Linked DNA regions of Chitinophaga varians. The protein of the gene in region 2 interacts with the protein of the main gene of each other region in a pairwise test. Links are inferred from orthologs where the notes say so. Each region holds a gene or a part of one and is shown on either strand. Other genes may lie near its edges.

Region 1 (5,329 bases), on a different replicon or contig from region 2:
GTGCCTTTTGCAGTAGCTGGTTTCAGCTTGATGATAGCGTTGATCAGCTCCTGAGAGTTCTGCTCAATTTTATCAGTTGCAAAAGATACACGGCCGATAGAAGCGTGGATGATACCAGCTTTATCTACCTTAAAGGTAATTTTACCACCTTTCACTTCGTTCACAGCAGCAGCTACGTCGTTGGTAACAGTACCGGTTTTCGGGTTTGGCATCAGGTTGCGGGGACCCAGGATTTTACCCAGTTTACCGATTTTAGGCATCACGGCAGGAGTAGCGATGATAACATCGATCTCAGTCCAGCCGGATTCAATTTTCTGGATAAACTCGTCCAAACCAACGAAATCAGCACCAGCTTCTTTAGCGGCAGCTTCTTTGTCAGGTGTGCAGAGCACTAAAACTTTCTTAGTCTTACCAGTACCGTGGGGAAGCGTTACGGAACCACGGATAGCCTGGTCTGCTTTCTTAGGATCAACGCCTAAGCGGATATGTAAATCGACAGAACTGTCGAATTTAGTACAGTTGATATCTTTTACTAAAGCAGATGCTTCTTTCAGCGTATACGCCTTGTTTTTATCAACTTTAGCCTGCGCTACTTTTCTCTTTTTAGTTGCCATTGTCAAAATGATTTAAAGTTCCTGCCTTAACAGGGTGAACCAATTAGTTTTCCCAGGGAGCTTTACCTTCTACAGTAATACCCATGCTACGAGCAGTACCAGCTACCATTTTCATAGCGCTGTTCAGAGTGAAGCAGTTCAGGTCAGGCATTTTATCCTGCGCGATAGCTTCAACCTGTGCCCAGGTCACTTTACCCACCTTGTTACGGTTAGGCTCTTTAGAACCACCTTGCAATTTAGCAGCTTCCAGCAGCTGTACCGGTGCCGGAGGAGTCTTAATTACGAAGTCAAATGATTTGTCAGTGTAAACTGTCAGCAATACAGGCAATACTTTACCCATTTTATCCTGGGTGCGGGCATTGAACTGTTTGCAGAACTCCATGATGTTCACACCTTTGGAACCCAGTGCAGGACCAATCGGAGGTGCAGGGTTGGCCTGGCCGCCTTTTACCTGCAATTTCACGTACGTTGCGATCTCTTTTGCCATTACTATTGTATTTAATTTGGTTAAAACGCCCTCTGCTGTACAGAGAACTCCCAAAACTAAAAGGAACTGAAATAACCTTTTAAAGGGGATGCAAAGGTAAATAATAATATTAAAATGCCAAAAAGTATTTGAATTTGGGCATCCTTTTTGCTAACAGAAACCTTTTTTTTACAAATCCATTGCATTTCTCTTAAAAAAACCTTATTATCCGGGAGAAACGCAAAAGTACAGCTAAAAGCTCACTTTATAAAACAAAGACTTCCGGAACATCTTTCCCGTTTTAATATATTTACCCACAAAAGCCTGCTCATCCGCGATACGACGCTTCAGCTGCGTATTGGCCTCCAATACTTCCATTAATACCCGGCGGTTGCCCTGGTCTGTCACTGTCAACTTCCGCGCCTTCCGCTCTACATCGTCCGACTGCCGCGACATACCGTCCACCCATTCCCGGATTTCCTGGTCAGGCCTGGCGGGAGCAAACTGCTTGTTACGGAAATTCACATATTCATTAAAGTCGTTGGTCAACCGGTTATACAGCCGGCTGCACTCATTGATCTGATCTGCCACCCGGTTTTGCTCCATAATATTGGCATTCTGCCGTTCTACAGTGAGCTGGTTGATCAGGAAAGTCAGCTCTGCGGAAATCAGCTGGTTGGTCACACCGAAACGCCCGATCCTCGCGGCCATATTCTCCGACTTGGCCAGGGGTGACAGCTTACTAAAGGCGGCCAGGGTGTCCCGGAACACAAATACCGGCTGGTCTGTTCCACCACCCCATTTGCCGTCCCGGATTTCATCGTGCCGGAGCGGATATTCGGAGAACTGGAACAACGGATCAAACGGCACGTGTGTTTTCAGGTATTCATGCGGTTCTGCCAGGAAGTGTTTCCAGTTGAGCCGCGCCGTGTATTTATTATTGATCACCGAACCGGCGCCCCAGGTGGGATCAATCATTTTCCATTCATTGTCCAGTTGTACGGCCACCCAGGCGTGACTGGCATTGTCCGGTCTGCCGCCGGTGAGCGGGTAACCTGTCACCAGTACCGCGGGAATGCCTGCGCGGCGGGCTACGTCCATATACAATGAGGCATATCCTTCACACACGGCAACGCGTGTTTGCAGGGTTTTGTTGATGGCGTCTGCCGTGTCCTTATAATAGCCAGGCTGGAAGGTATTGACCATATCATAATTGATATGGGAAGACATCCATGCGTACAGGGAACGGAGGAGCGCTGTTTTGTTTTCGCTGTGAGATACCAGCCAGGCCGCCATGGTAGCGGAGGTGCCGGTTACAGAGTCAGGGATGGAAGCATAGGTTTTAACGGGGACAGCAGATACAGGTGTTACAGCAGGTTTCTTTTGCTGGGCTGAGGCTGACAGCAACAAGAGGCAGCCGGCCATACCGCAAAGCAATTTTTTCATTTTGTTATCTTATTATGTTGTTATTGGGTTATTGGCACAGGGATTTTTAAGATTTGAAGTCCTTTCTGCAACGAAAGGTGTCGCAAAAATATTAAAATAGCAACATATCAAAATAAAAAAGCGCTCCTGTCCGGGAGCGCTTTTTTAAAATATTTGATACAGTAACTATGCTAATTTTTCCACCTGCATGAAGTTCAGTTCCACAGGGGTGGCGCGGCCAAAGATTTTCACGGTTACTTTCAGTTTCTTTTTGTCTTCGATCACTTCTTCGATTACGCCGTTAAAGTCGTTGAACGGACCGTCGATGATCTTGATGGTTTCGCCGACGATGAATGGTTCGCTCATGGTGAGGCCCTGATCGCTCAGTTCATCTACTTTACCCAACATTTTGTTGACTTCGGCTTTACGGAGTGCAATCGGTTTTTCCTTGCCCAGGAAGTGAATAACGCCAGACACGTTACGGATGGCCTGGATCACTTCGTCGGTCATTTTGCCATCTATGGCTTCGATCATCACATAACCGGGGTAGAAGTTTTTTTCGCGCATTACCTTTTTACCGGCCTGCACTTTATATACTTTTTCTACCGGGAGAAACACCTGTGTGATAACGTTACCCCAATCAGATCGGCGCACTTCAATATCCAGGTATTCCTTCACTTTTTTTTCCTTGCCACTAACAACGCGGAGTACATACCACTTTGTTTCCTGCGCAGGAATATTGGTTGCATCCATTTATTTATTTTTTGAAAATTTCGTAATAGTGTGCCAACACAAAATTGGAAGCGGCGTCCATACCCCAAACCAGCGCTGTAACAAAGAGAGTTGCTATCAGCACTACCATGGTGGAGGACTGCAGTTCCTGCCAGGTAGGCCAGGATACTTTGTAGACCAACTCATGATAAGACTCGCGGAAGTAGTTTCTGATCTTATTCATTCTGTAAAGTTAACGATTTATGGTCAATTGATTAAAGCCTAAAAATGGTTGAATTGTTTATTTTTTAATAATAACAATTCAACCATTTAATTAACCTTGGCACGGGTACTAGGATTCGAACCCAGATCAAAGGTTTTGGAGACCCGTATGCTACCGTTGCACCATACCCGTGTGTAAAGCCATTAGCTTTGAGCTTTCAGCAGTCAGCAAATATAACAATAAATCCTGACATTTAATAGCCGAAGCTAATGGCTTTTAGTATTTTGGAAATACTTATTTGATAATTTCAGTAACCTGACCGGCACCTACTGTACGGCCACCTTCGCGGATAGCGAATTTCAGACCTTTATCCATAGCGATAGGCTGGATCAGTTTTACAGTCAGTGTCACGTTATCACCAGGCATAACCATTTCAACACCTGCAGGCAGTTCAACTTCACCGGTTACGTCAGTTGTACGGAAGTAGAACTGAGGACGGTATTTGTTGAAGAACGGAGTGTGACGGCCACCTTCTTCTTTGCTCAGTACGTAAACTTCGCATTTGAATTCAGTGTGCGGAGTGATGGAACCTGGTTTGCAGATAACCATACCACGACGGATCTGGTTTTTCTCAATACCACGCAGCAGCAGACCAGCGTTGTCACCAGCTTCACCTTCGTCCAGGAGTTTTTTGAACATTTCAACACCTGTACAAGTAGATTTCAGGGGTTCTTCCTGCAGACCTACGATTTCAACGTTCTCACCAACTTTGATACGACCGCGTTCGATACGACCTGTAGCAACGGTACCACGACCTGTGATAGAGAATACGTCTTCTACGGACATCAGGAAGTCCTGATCAACCGGACGAGGAGGCAGCGGAATGTAAGAGTCAACCGCTTCCATCAGTTGGTCGATAGCGCCGATCCATTTGTCGTCACCAGCCAGAGCGCCGGTAGCAGAACCTTGGATAACAGGAACGTTATCACCGTCGAAGCCATTGGAAGTCAGCAGGTCACGGATCTCGATCTCAACCAGTTCCAGCAGCTCAGGATCGTCAACCAGGTCAACTTTGTTCATGAAAACAACGATACGAGGTACACCTACCTGGCGAGCCAGCAGGATGTGCTCTCTTGTTTGTGGCATAGGACCGTCTGTAGCGGCAACCACCAGGATAGCACCGTCCATCTGGGCAGCACCGGTGATCATGTTTTTCACATAGTCAGCGTGACCAGGGCAGTCAACGTGAGCATAGTGACGGTTAGCTGTCTGATACTCTACGTGAGCTGTATTGATAGTGATACCTCTTTCTTTTTCTTCAGGAGCAGCATCGATCTCATCATAGCCTCTTTTCTCTGCCAGACCCTTGTTTGCCAAAATTGTGGTAATGGCAGCAGTCAAGGTAGTTTTACCGTGGTCCACGTGGCCGATGGTACCAATGTTTACGTGGGGTTTATCCCGCTTAAAGGTTTCTTTTGCCATTGTATTTTCTTTTTAGATGGTTTGTAAAGATTGTATTGATAGTTGTTTTAAAAAAACGGCTTTTTACAAACTTGTACCGCTGATGAGAATTGAACTCATGTCCTTCCCGATAAAATAAAAAATGTGGGATGCTCTGCCATTGAGCTACAACGCTAAGTTTATTTCGGAGTGCAGAATTAACAAATTCGAATCCGAAATCCGAATTTTATGGAGTGTATGTAGTGGCGAAGTGATCTCACTGCGACCGCGATGCTTCTCTTCTAAAATTCAAAAGAGCTGTTGAAGAGAATTGAACTCTCGACCTCTTCCTTACCAAGGAAGTGCTCTACCCCTGAGCTACAACAGCTTGAAATTATATGCGAGCGGGAGACGAGGTTCGAACCCGCGACCTACAGCTTGGAAGGCTGT
Region 2 (5,324 bases):
GTCGGACAAGATTTGTTTGACTTTCAGTCTTTGGCTCATAAAAAATTAAATTTTGGAGTGCAAAAATAAGTTTTCCCGGCAATAGTCCATATAGTCTTATGCCGGTCCCTACAAGATAATTACTCCTGCCGGGATGCAAAAGAAATGTTAAAAATGGATATAATACAAAAAAGGATATATGTCCGGGGCCGGTTTTAAGGGCCGCGCCCTTCGGCATTTATAGGGCGGGGCAGGAGGCCGGAATAGCGTCACAGCGGTGACTGCGGGGCATTTGGGCTGAAATTTTTTTTGGATAATAATAAAACTTGTTTTAATCTTGCGGTATAATCTGCCTGATTAAGTTCAAATCACATCTTCATCGGCAGTTCCTAAACTCAATCATTCCCTATCAAATTTAATAATCAATTAAATTTCTTGACACAAAACAATTATTTGTAATTGGTGTATGTTGGTATGCAGTGGTACCCGCCTCACAACACTTCTAAAATTTGACAACACAGATGATGTACGACATCTTACAATTGAACGACATGCTCGTTCCTGAGCTGCTTGACATTGCAGAGAAGCTTGATGTTCCCAACGCAAAAAAACTGAACAAACAGGACCTGATCTACAAAATTCTGGACAAACAAGCGGTGATGGCCTCAGAAGATAACCAGTCCAACGGAGAAGAGAAAAAAGCACGCAAACGCAAACCTGTAAAGAAAGAAGAAGCGCATCACGAGACTGAAGAACCCTCCTCCGCGGAAGAAAAACCAGCCGCAAAAAAATCTACCAAAAAAGTTTCCGGAAGCAAAAGCAAAGAAGTAGAAGCAGAACCAGCACCGGCTCCGGCGGCTAAATCTAAAATAAAGGATTTCGATATAGACCTGGACAGCATTCCTTCTCTCACTTTTGATGATGATGACGATATCATCATTCCTGCTTTCACGGAAGATGAAGCAGAAGAAGAGGAAACCGCGCCTGTACCGGCATTGGAAGAGGAAGAAGAAGAGGACGATGATTTTGTGATGCCGGAAGGTCTTGACCCGGTTGTTCCTGCTGCGCAAAAACAGCGCTATCCAAAGAAAGACGTTGCTTTCAATATAGAGTTCGACGGCGTGATCCTCAGCGAAGGCGTGCTGGAAATGATGCCCGACGGCTACGGTTTCCTGCGCTCCTCTGATTATAACTACCTGAGCTCTCCCGATGATATTTATGTATCTCCTTCCCAGATCAAACTGTTTGGCCTGAAAACCGGCGACACCGTGAACGGTTCCGTTCGTCCGCCGAAAGAAGGAGAGAAATATTTTGCACTGCTGAAAGTAGAAACGATCAACGGCAAGTCACCGGAAGAAGTACGTGACCGCGTGCCTTTCGACTATCTGACACCGCTGTTTCCGTTCGAAAAACTGAGACTGACCACTACTTCCAATAACTACTCCACCCGTATCATGGATATGTTTACCCCTATCGGTAAAGGACAGCGCGGCCTGATCGTGGCGCAACCGAAGGTGGGTAAAACCATGCTGCTGAAAGAAGTGGCCAACGCTATCGCTACCAACCACCCCGAAATTTATCTGATGGTGGTGCTGATCGATGAACGTCCGGAAGAGGTGACCGATATGGAACGCAGTGTAAAAGCAGAAGTAATTGCGTCTACCTTCGATGAACCAGCTGAAAAACACGTGAAAGTGTCTGCTATCGCTTTGCAGAAAGCAAAACGACTGGTAGAATGCGGCCACGACGTAGTGATCCTGCTCGACTCCATTACCCGTCTGGCAAGAGCCCACAATACCGTTGCCCCTGCCTCCGGCAAGGTGCTGAGCGGTGGTGTGGAAGCCAACGCCATGCAGAAACCTAAACAATTCTTCGGCGCCGCCCGTAAAATAGAACACGGCGGTTCCCTCACCATCCTGGCCACTGCCCTGATTGATACAGGTTCCAAGATGGACGAGGTGATCTTCGAAGAGTTTAAAGGTACCGGTAACATGGAACTGGCGCTCGACCGCAAACTGGCGAACAAACGTATCTTCCCGGCTATCGACGTGTCTGCGTCTTCTACCCGCCGCGACGATCTGCTGCTGGACAAAGATGCGCTCAAACGTATCCACATCCTGCGCAATCACCTGGCAGATATGAATACAGACGAATCCATGCACTTCATGCTGCAGCATATGCGTGGTACTAAAAACAACGAAGAATTCCTGATCTCCATGAACGGATAATCAGGAGTCCAACTTATACAAATGCGAAAAGCCCCGCCGGTATGGCGGGGCTTTTTTGTGTCAATATGTATCAGGCAAAATAAAAACCACCTAAAACAAGAATCCCGCTACAGTAATACTGCAGCGGGATTATCCAATCTATCTAACCTTTTGACTTTCTTATGTAAAACATCAATCAATACAGACTAGAAAATGAAGTTAACACCCAGGTTCAACTGTTTAGTGAAGTTGAAGTCGAAGTCGCTAACGTTGGTTTTAACACCGGATCCTTCAGCTTTGTGCTGAGCATAAGTGTAACCCAGGCCACCGAAAGCACCTTCAATCATGAAGTGTTTAGTCACGAAGTAAGTGATACCAGGCAGTACGTTTACGTTGAAGCCAGTGTAGCTTTCAGTTTTGTTGCCGTCTACTTTAGTGTTACCAAAACCGTAACCAGCATTTGCTTCAGCAAAGAATGCAAATTTGCTCTGGCCAATCATGTGGTAGTTGCGAACGAAGATACCAGGAGTGATATCCAGGGTTTTGGTTTTTACATCACCGGTTGCAGTAGCAACTTTTTTGTTGCCAAACTGAGTTTCAGCGAAAACACCAATTACCCAGTTAGAATTCAGCGCGTAACCTACTTTAGGGCTAACACCAAAAGAAGTATTGGTGGTTTTGTTGTCTGTGTCTTTTACTTTCGCAGAAGTGGTTTTTACATTAACATTGCCACCCAGGATAACATCGCCTTTTGATAACTGTGCCTTAGCTACTTGTGTGCCGAACAGTACTACTGCGGCCATTACAATCAACTTTTTCATCTTTCGTAAAATTTAAATATACATTAAAACTGTTCTCTCTTGTCTTTGATTCTTCTACATACATTAAAGCCTGTCTTGGTTGATTGCAGGTCTATATCTTAATCCATTAAAAAAAATGTCCAATACCTTTTTCTCTCTTTCCATGAAACAATGTAGCGCCTCACGGTCCAGCGGGTTAAAGCCTGTTACCTGCCATTTACACCATATTACCCATAGTCCGAATAATACGTTGATCAACAACTGCGCTGTTGCATCAGCATCAGTGTCTTCATTCAGTTCACCCAGGCAAATCCCTTTTTTGATAGTGGCGGAAAGGAAGGAAATTTCCACCGTCTGCAGCAACTCGATTGTTTGCCGCATCAGCGTAGATGGCATATCTTTTATCCATTGGTTGATCCCAAACAGAAAATGATACTCTTTCAACATGGTTTCCTTCAATTCCAGATACCGGTTAATAATCGCATCGGTAGAGGTAGCTGTGTCCACAAAATCAGACATGTCGAGAAAACAATCTGCTATCATGCGCTCCACAACCGCTACGTAAATGGATTCCTTATCTGAAAAATAATAATACAAAGACCCTTTTGAGATGTCCAGATCCCTGGCGATCTCTTCCATGGTGGTTTTAGACAGTCCGAACCTTTTGAACCGCTTTAAAGCGGCCTCAAGAATAAGTGTTCGCTTCTGGTCTAATTCTGCCATAGATAGTTTCGTCAATTTTCGTAGTCTGACTGTCTGACTATTTTGTTTGACGAGTCAAAAGTACGACCAAAACCTATTCCACCAAATTTTTTTGTTAAATAATTGTTACGTATCCTCCGCGCAAATACATCGAAAAGAAAAAAAACAGGGCGCAGATTGTTCTGCCCGTTAAAAAAGAAGTGATTTATTTGAAAGAAATTGAAGGAGGGTCAACAAAAAATTGAAATTGCGAAATATACAGGTTGCAAATGCCTGCCAGATCAACGTTTACATATATACTTTTCCCCGCTAAGCTGCGCTACCGCTGCAAGCGCAACAGCAGGTCCTTCCTGCGGCGTTCTGTGATCTCCACCACCATACCGCTCTTGAGCATCACCCGGCCATGGTTGGCGTCTATCTGGCTGATATTGGACAGCTGCACCATCTGCATATTGTTTACCTGGTAAAACTGTAGCGAGGAAAAGAGATCGGCATAATACCGGAAAGGCCGCTCCGCCTCAATTTCCGCCCCGGAATCCATCCGGAACAGGCAATTGTCCTGCCGCGATTCCAGGCATTCCACGGAAGGAAGAAATATCGTTTGGGTGTCCCCGTTAGTATCCTGTACCAGCAGCTTCCAGGAGGCATGCTGCAGGTTATGGAAATTCTCCAGCAGCACCTGGTAACGCTGCTTGCTGCTATTGCCGGCAATCCGCTCCCGTACCAGCGATACTGCCTGCAACAGGCTTTCTTTGTCAATCGGTTTGAGGATCAACTCTACTTCAGCGCAACGGATCACATGCAGGAACTTCTTTTCAAATGCGGTCACAAATACCGCTTCAAAAGGAACGTCTTCCCTTGTGCCCAGCAGCACGTCAAAGCCGGTGCCATCAGGCATTTCAAGGTCCAGGAACACCAATTCCGGCTGATGCTCCCTGATCCGTACAATGCCTTCCGCACAATCGGAAGCCGTGGCGGCTACCGTTACCTCGGGGCAATATTTCTCCAGCATCAGGGCTATAATGTCCCGGCTGTTTCGCTCATCATCAATGATCACCGCTTTTATCATGACAGTAGTATGTTGCTAACTAACGTTTATGTATATATTATTATAGTTGAGGTATCAGGATCTTCACTACCGTGCCGCTATCTGCTTCATCCCGTGCTGATAAGTCTATGATCTCGATATGAATTTCCGTATTGTACATTTTATTCAGCAGCTCCGCCCTGTTCTGGCTGATCTCCATGCCGGACGACTGGTGGTGTTTGGGCAGTGTGCGCAGGGAGCGGGAACGCGCAATGCCAATACCATTGTCGGCTATAACACATTCCAGCATGTCCGCGGCCACCTGCGTAAACCGGATCGATAGCTGGCCAATGGGCTGCTGCGGATTGGTCATGCCGTGTTTCACGGCGTTTTCCACATAAGGCTGCAGCAGCATGGCGGGGATCTCCAGTTCAGCCGTGGTGATCTCCGGATCTACTACAATTTCGTACTCCATCCTGTTCTCAAACCGCATCTTTTCCAGACCGAGGTAAGTATTGAGATAGGTGATCTCATCTGCCAGGGAGATGAAGTTGCGCCGCGAAAAGTCCAGCGTTTTCCGGATCAGATAGGAAAAGTCTGACAGATATT

The links. The genes of interacting proteins can lie anywhere in the genome.
Region 1: the proteins of rho (region 2) and nusG interact in binary tests that used the Escherichia coli proteins (3 or more experiments, as listed by UniProt). The link is inferred for Chitinophaga varians from one-to-one orthologs.

What each region holds. Positions count from the first base shown.
Region 1 is NZ_JABAIA010000002.1:395,905-401,233, reverse strand. What follows is about bases 1,476-4,335. They hold nusG (transcription termination/antitermination protein NusG), read right to left. Parts: upstream 3,259-4,335; coding sequence 2,692-3,258; downstream 1,476-2,691. Other genes in these bases: tuf (elongation factor Tu), read right to left, coding at 3,734-4,335; secE (preprotein translocase subunit SecE), read right to left, coding at 3,263-3,460; HGH92_RS16290 (transglutaminase domain-containing protein), read right to left, coding at 1,476-2,526. Also shown: rplA (50S ribosomal protein L1), read right to left, coding at 1-614; rplK (50S ribosomal protein L11), read right to left, coding at 658-1,101; more of HGH92_RS16290, read right to left, coding at 1,333-1,475; more of tuf, read right to left, coding at 4,336-4,921. UniProt on the Escherichia coli protein: Part of the processive rRNA transcription and antitermination complex (rrnTAC). The complex forms an RNA-chaperone ring around the RNA exit tunnel of RNA polymerase (RNAP).
Region 2 is NZ_JABAIA010000001.1:3,136,343-3,141,666, forward strand. Bases 1-2,855 are described here. They hold rho (transcription termination factor Rho), read left to right. Parts: upstream 1-503; coding sequence 504-2,207; downstream 2,208-2,855. Other genes in these bases: asnS (asparagine--tRNA ligase), read right to left, coding at 1-39; HGH92_RS12855 (outer membrane beta-barrel protein), read right to left, coding at 2,393-2,855. Also shown: more of HGH92_RS12855, read right to left, coding at 2,856-3,007; HGH92_RS12860 (TetR/AcrR family transcriptional regulator), read right to left, coding at 3,071-3,709; HGH92_RS12865 (LytR/AlgR family response regulator transcription factor), read right to left, coding at 4,008-4,757; HGH92_RS12870 (histidine kinase), read right to left, coding at 4,798-5,324. UniProt on the Escherichia coli protein: Facilitates transcription termination by a mechanism that involves Rho binding to the nascent RNA, activation of Rho's RNA-dependent ATPase activity, and release of the mRNA from the DNA template.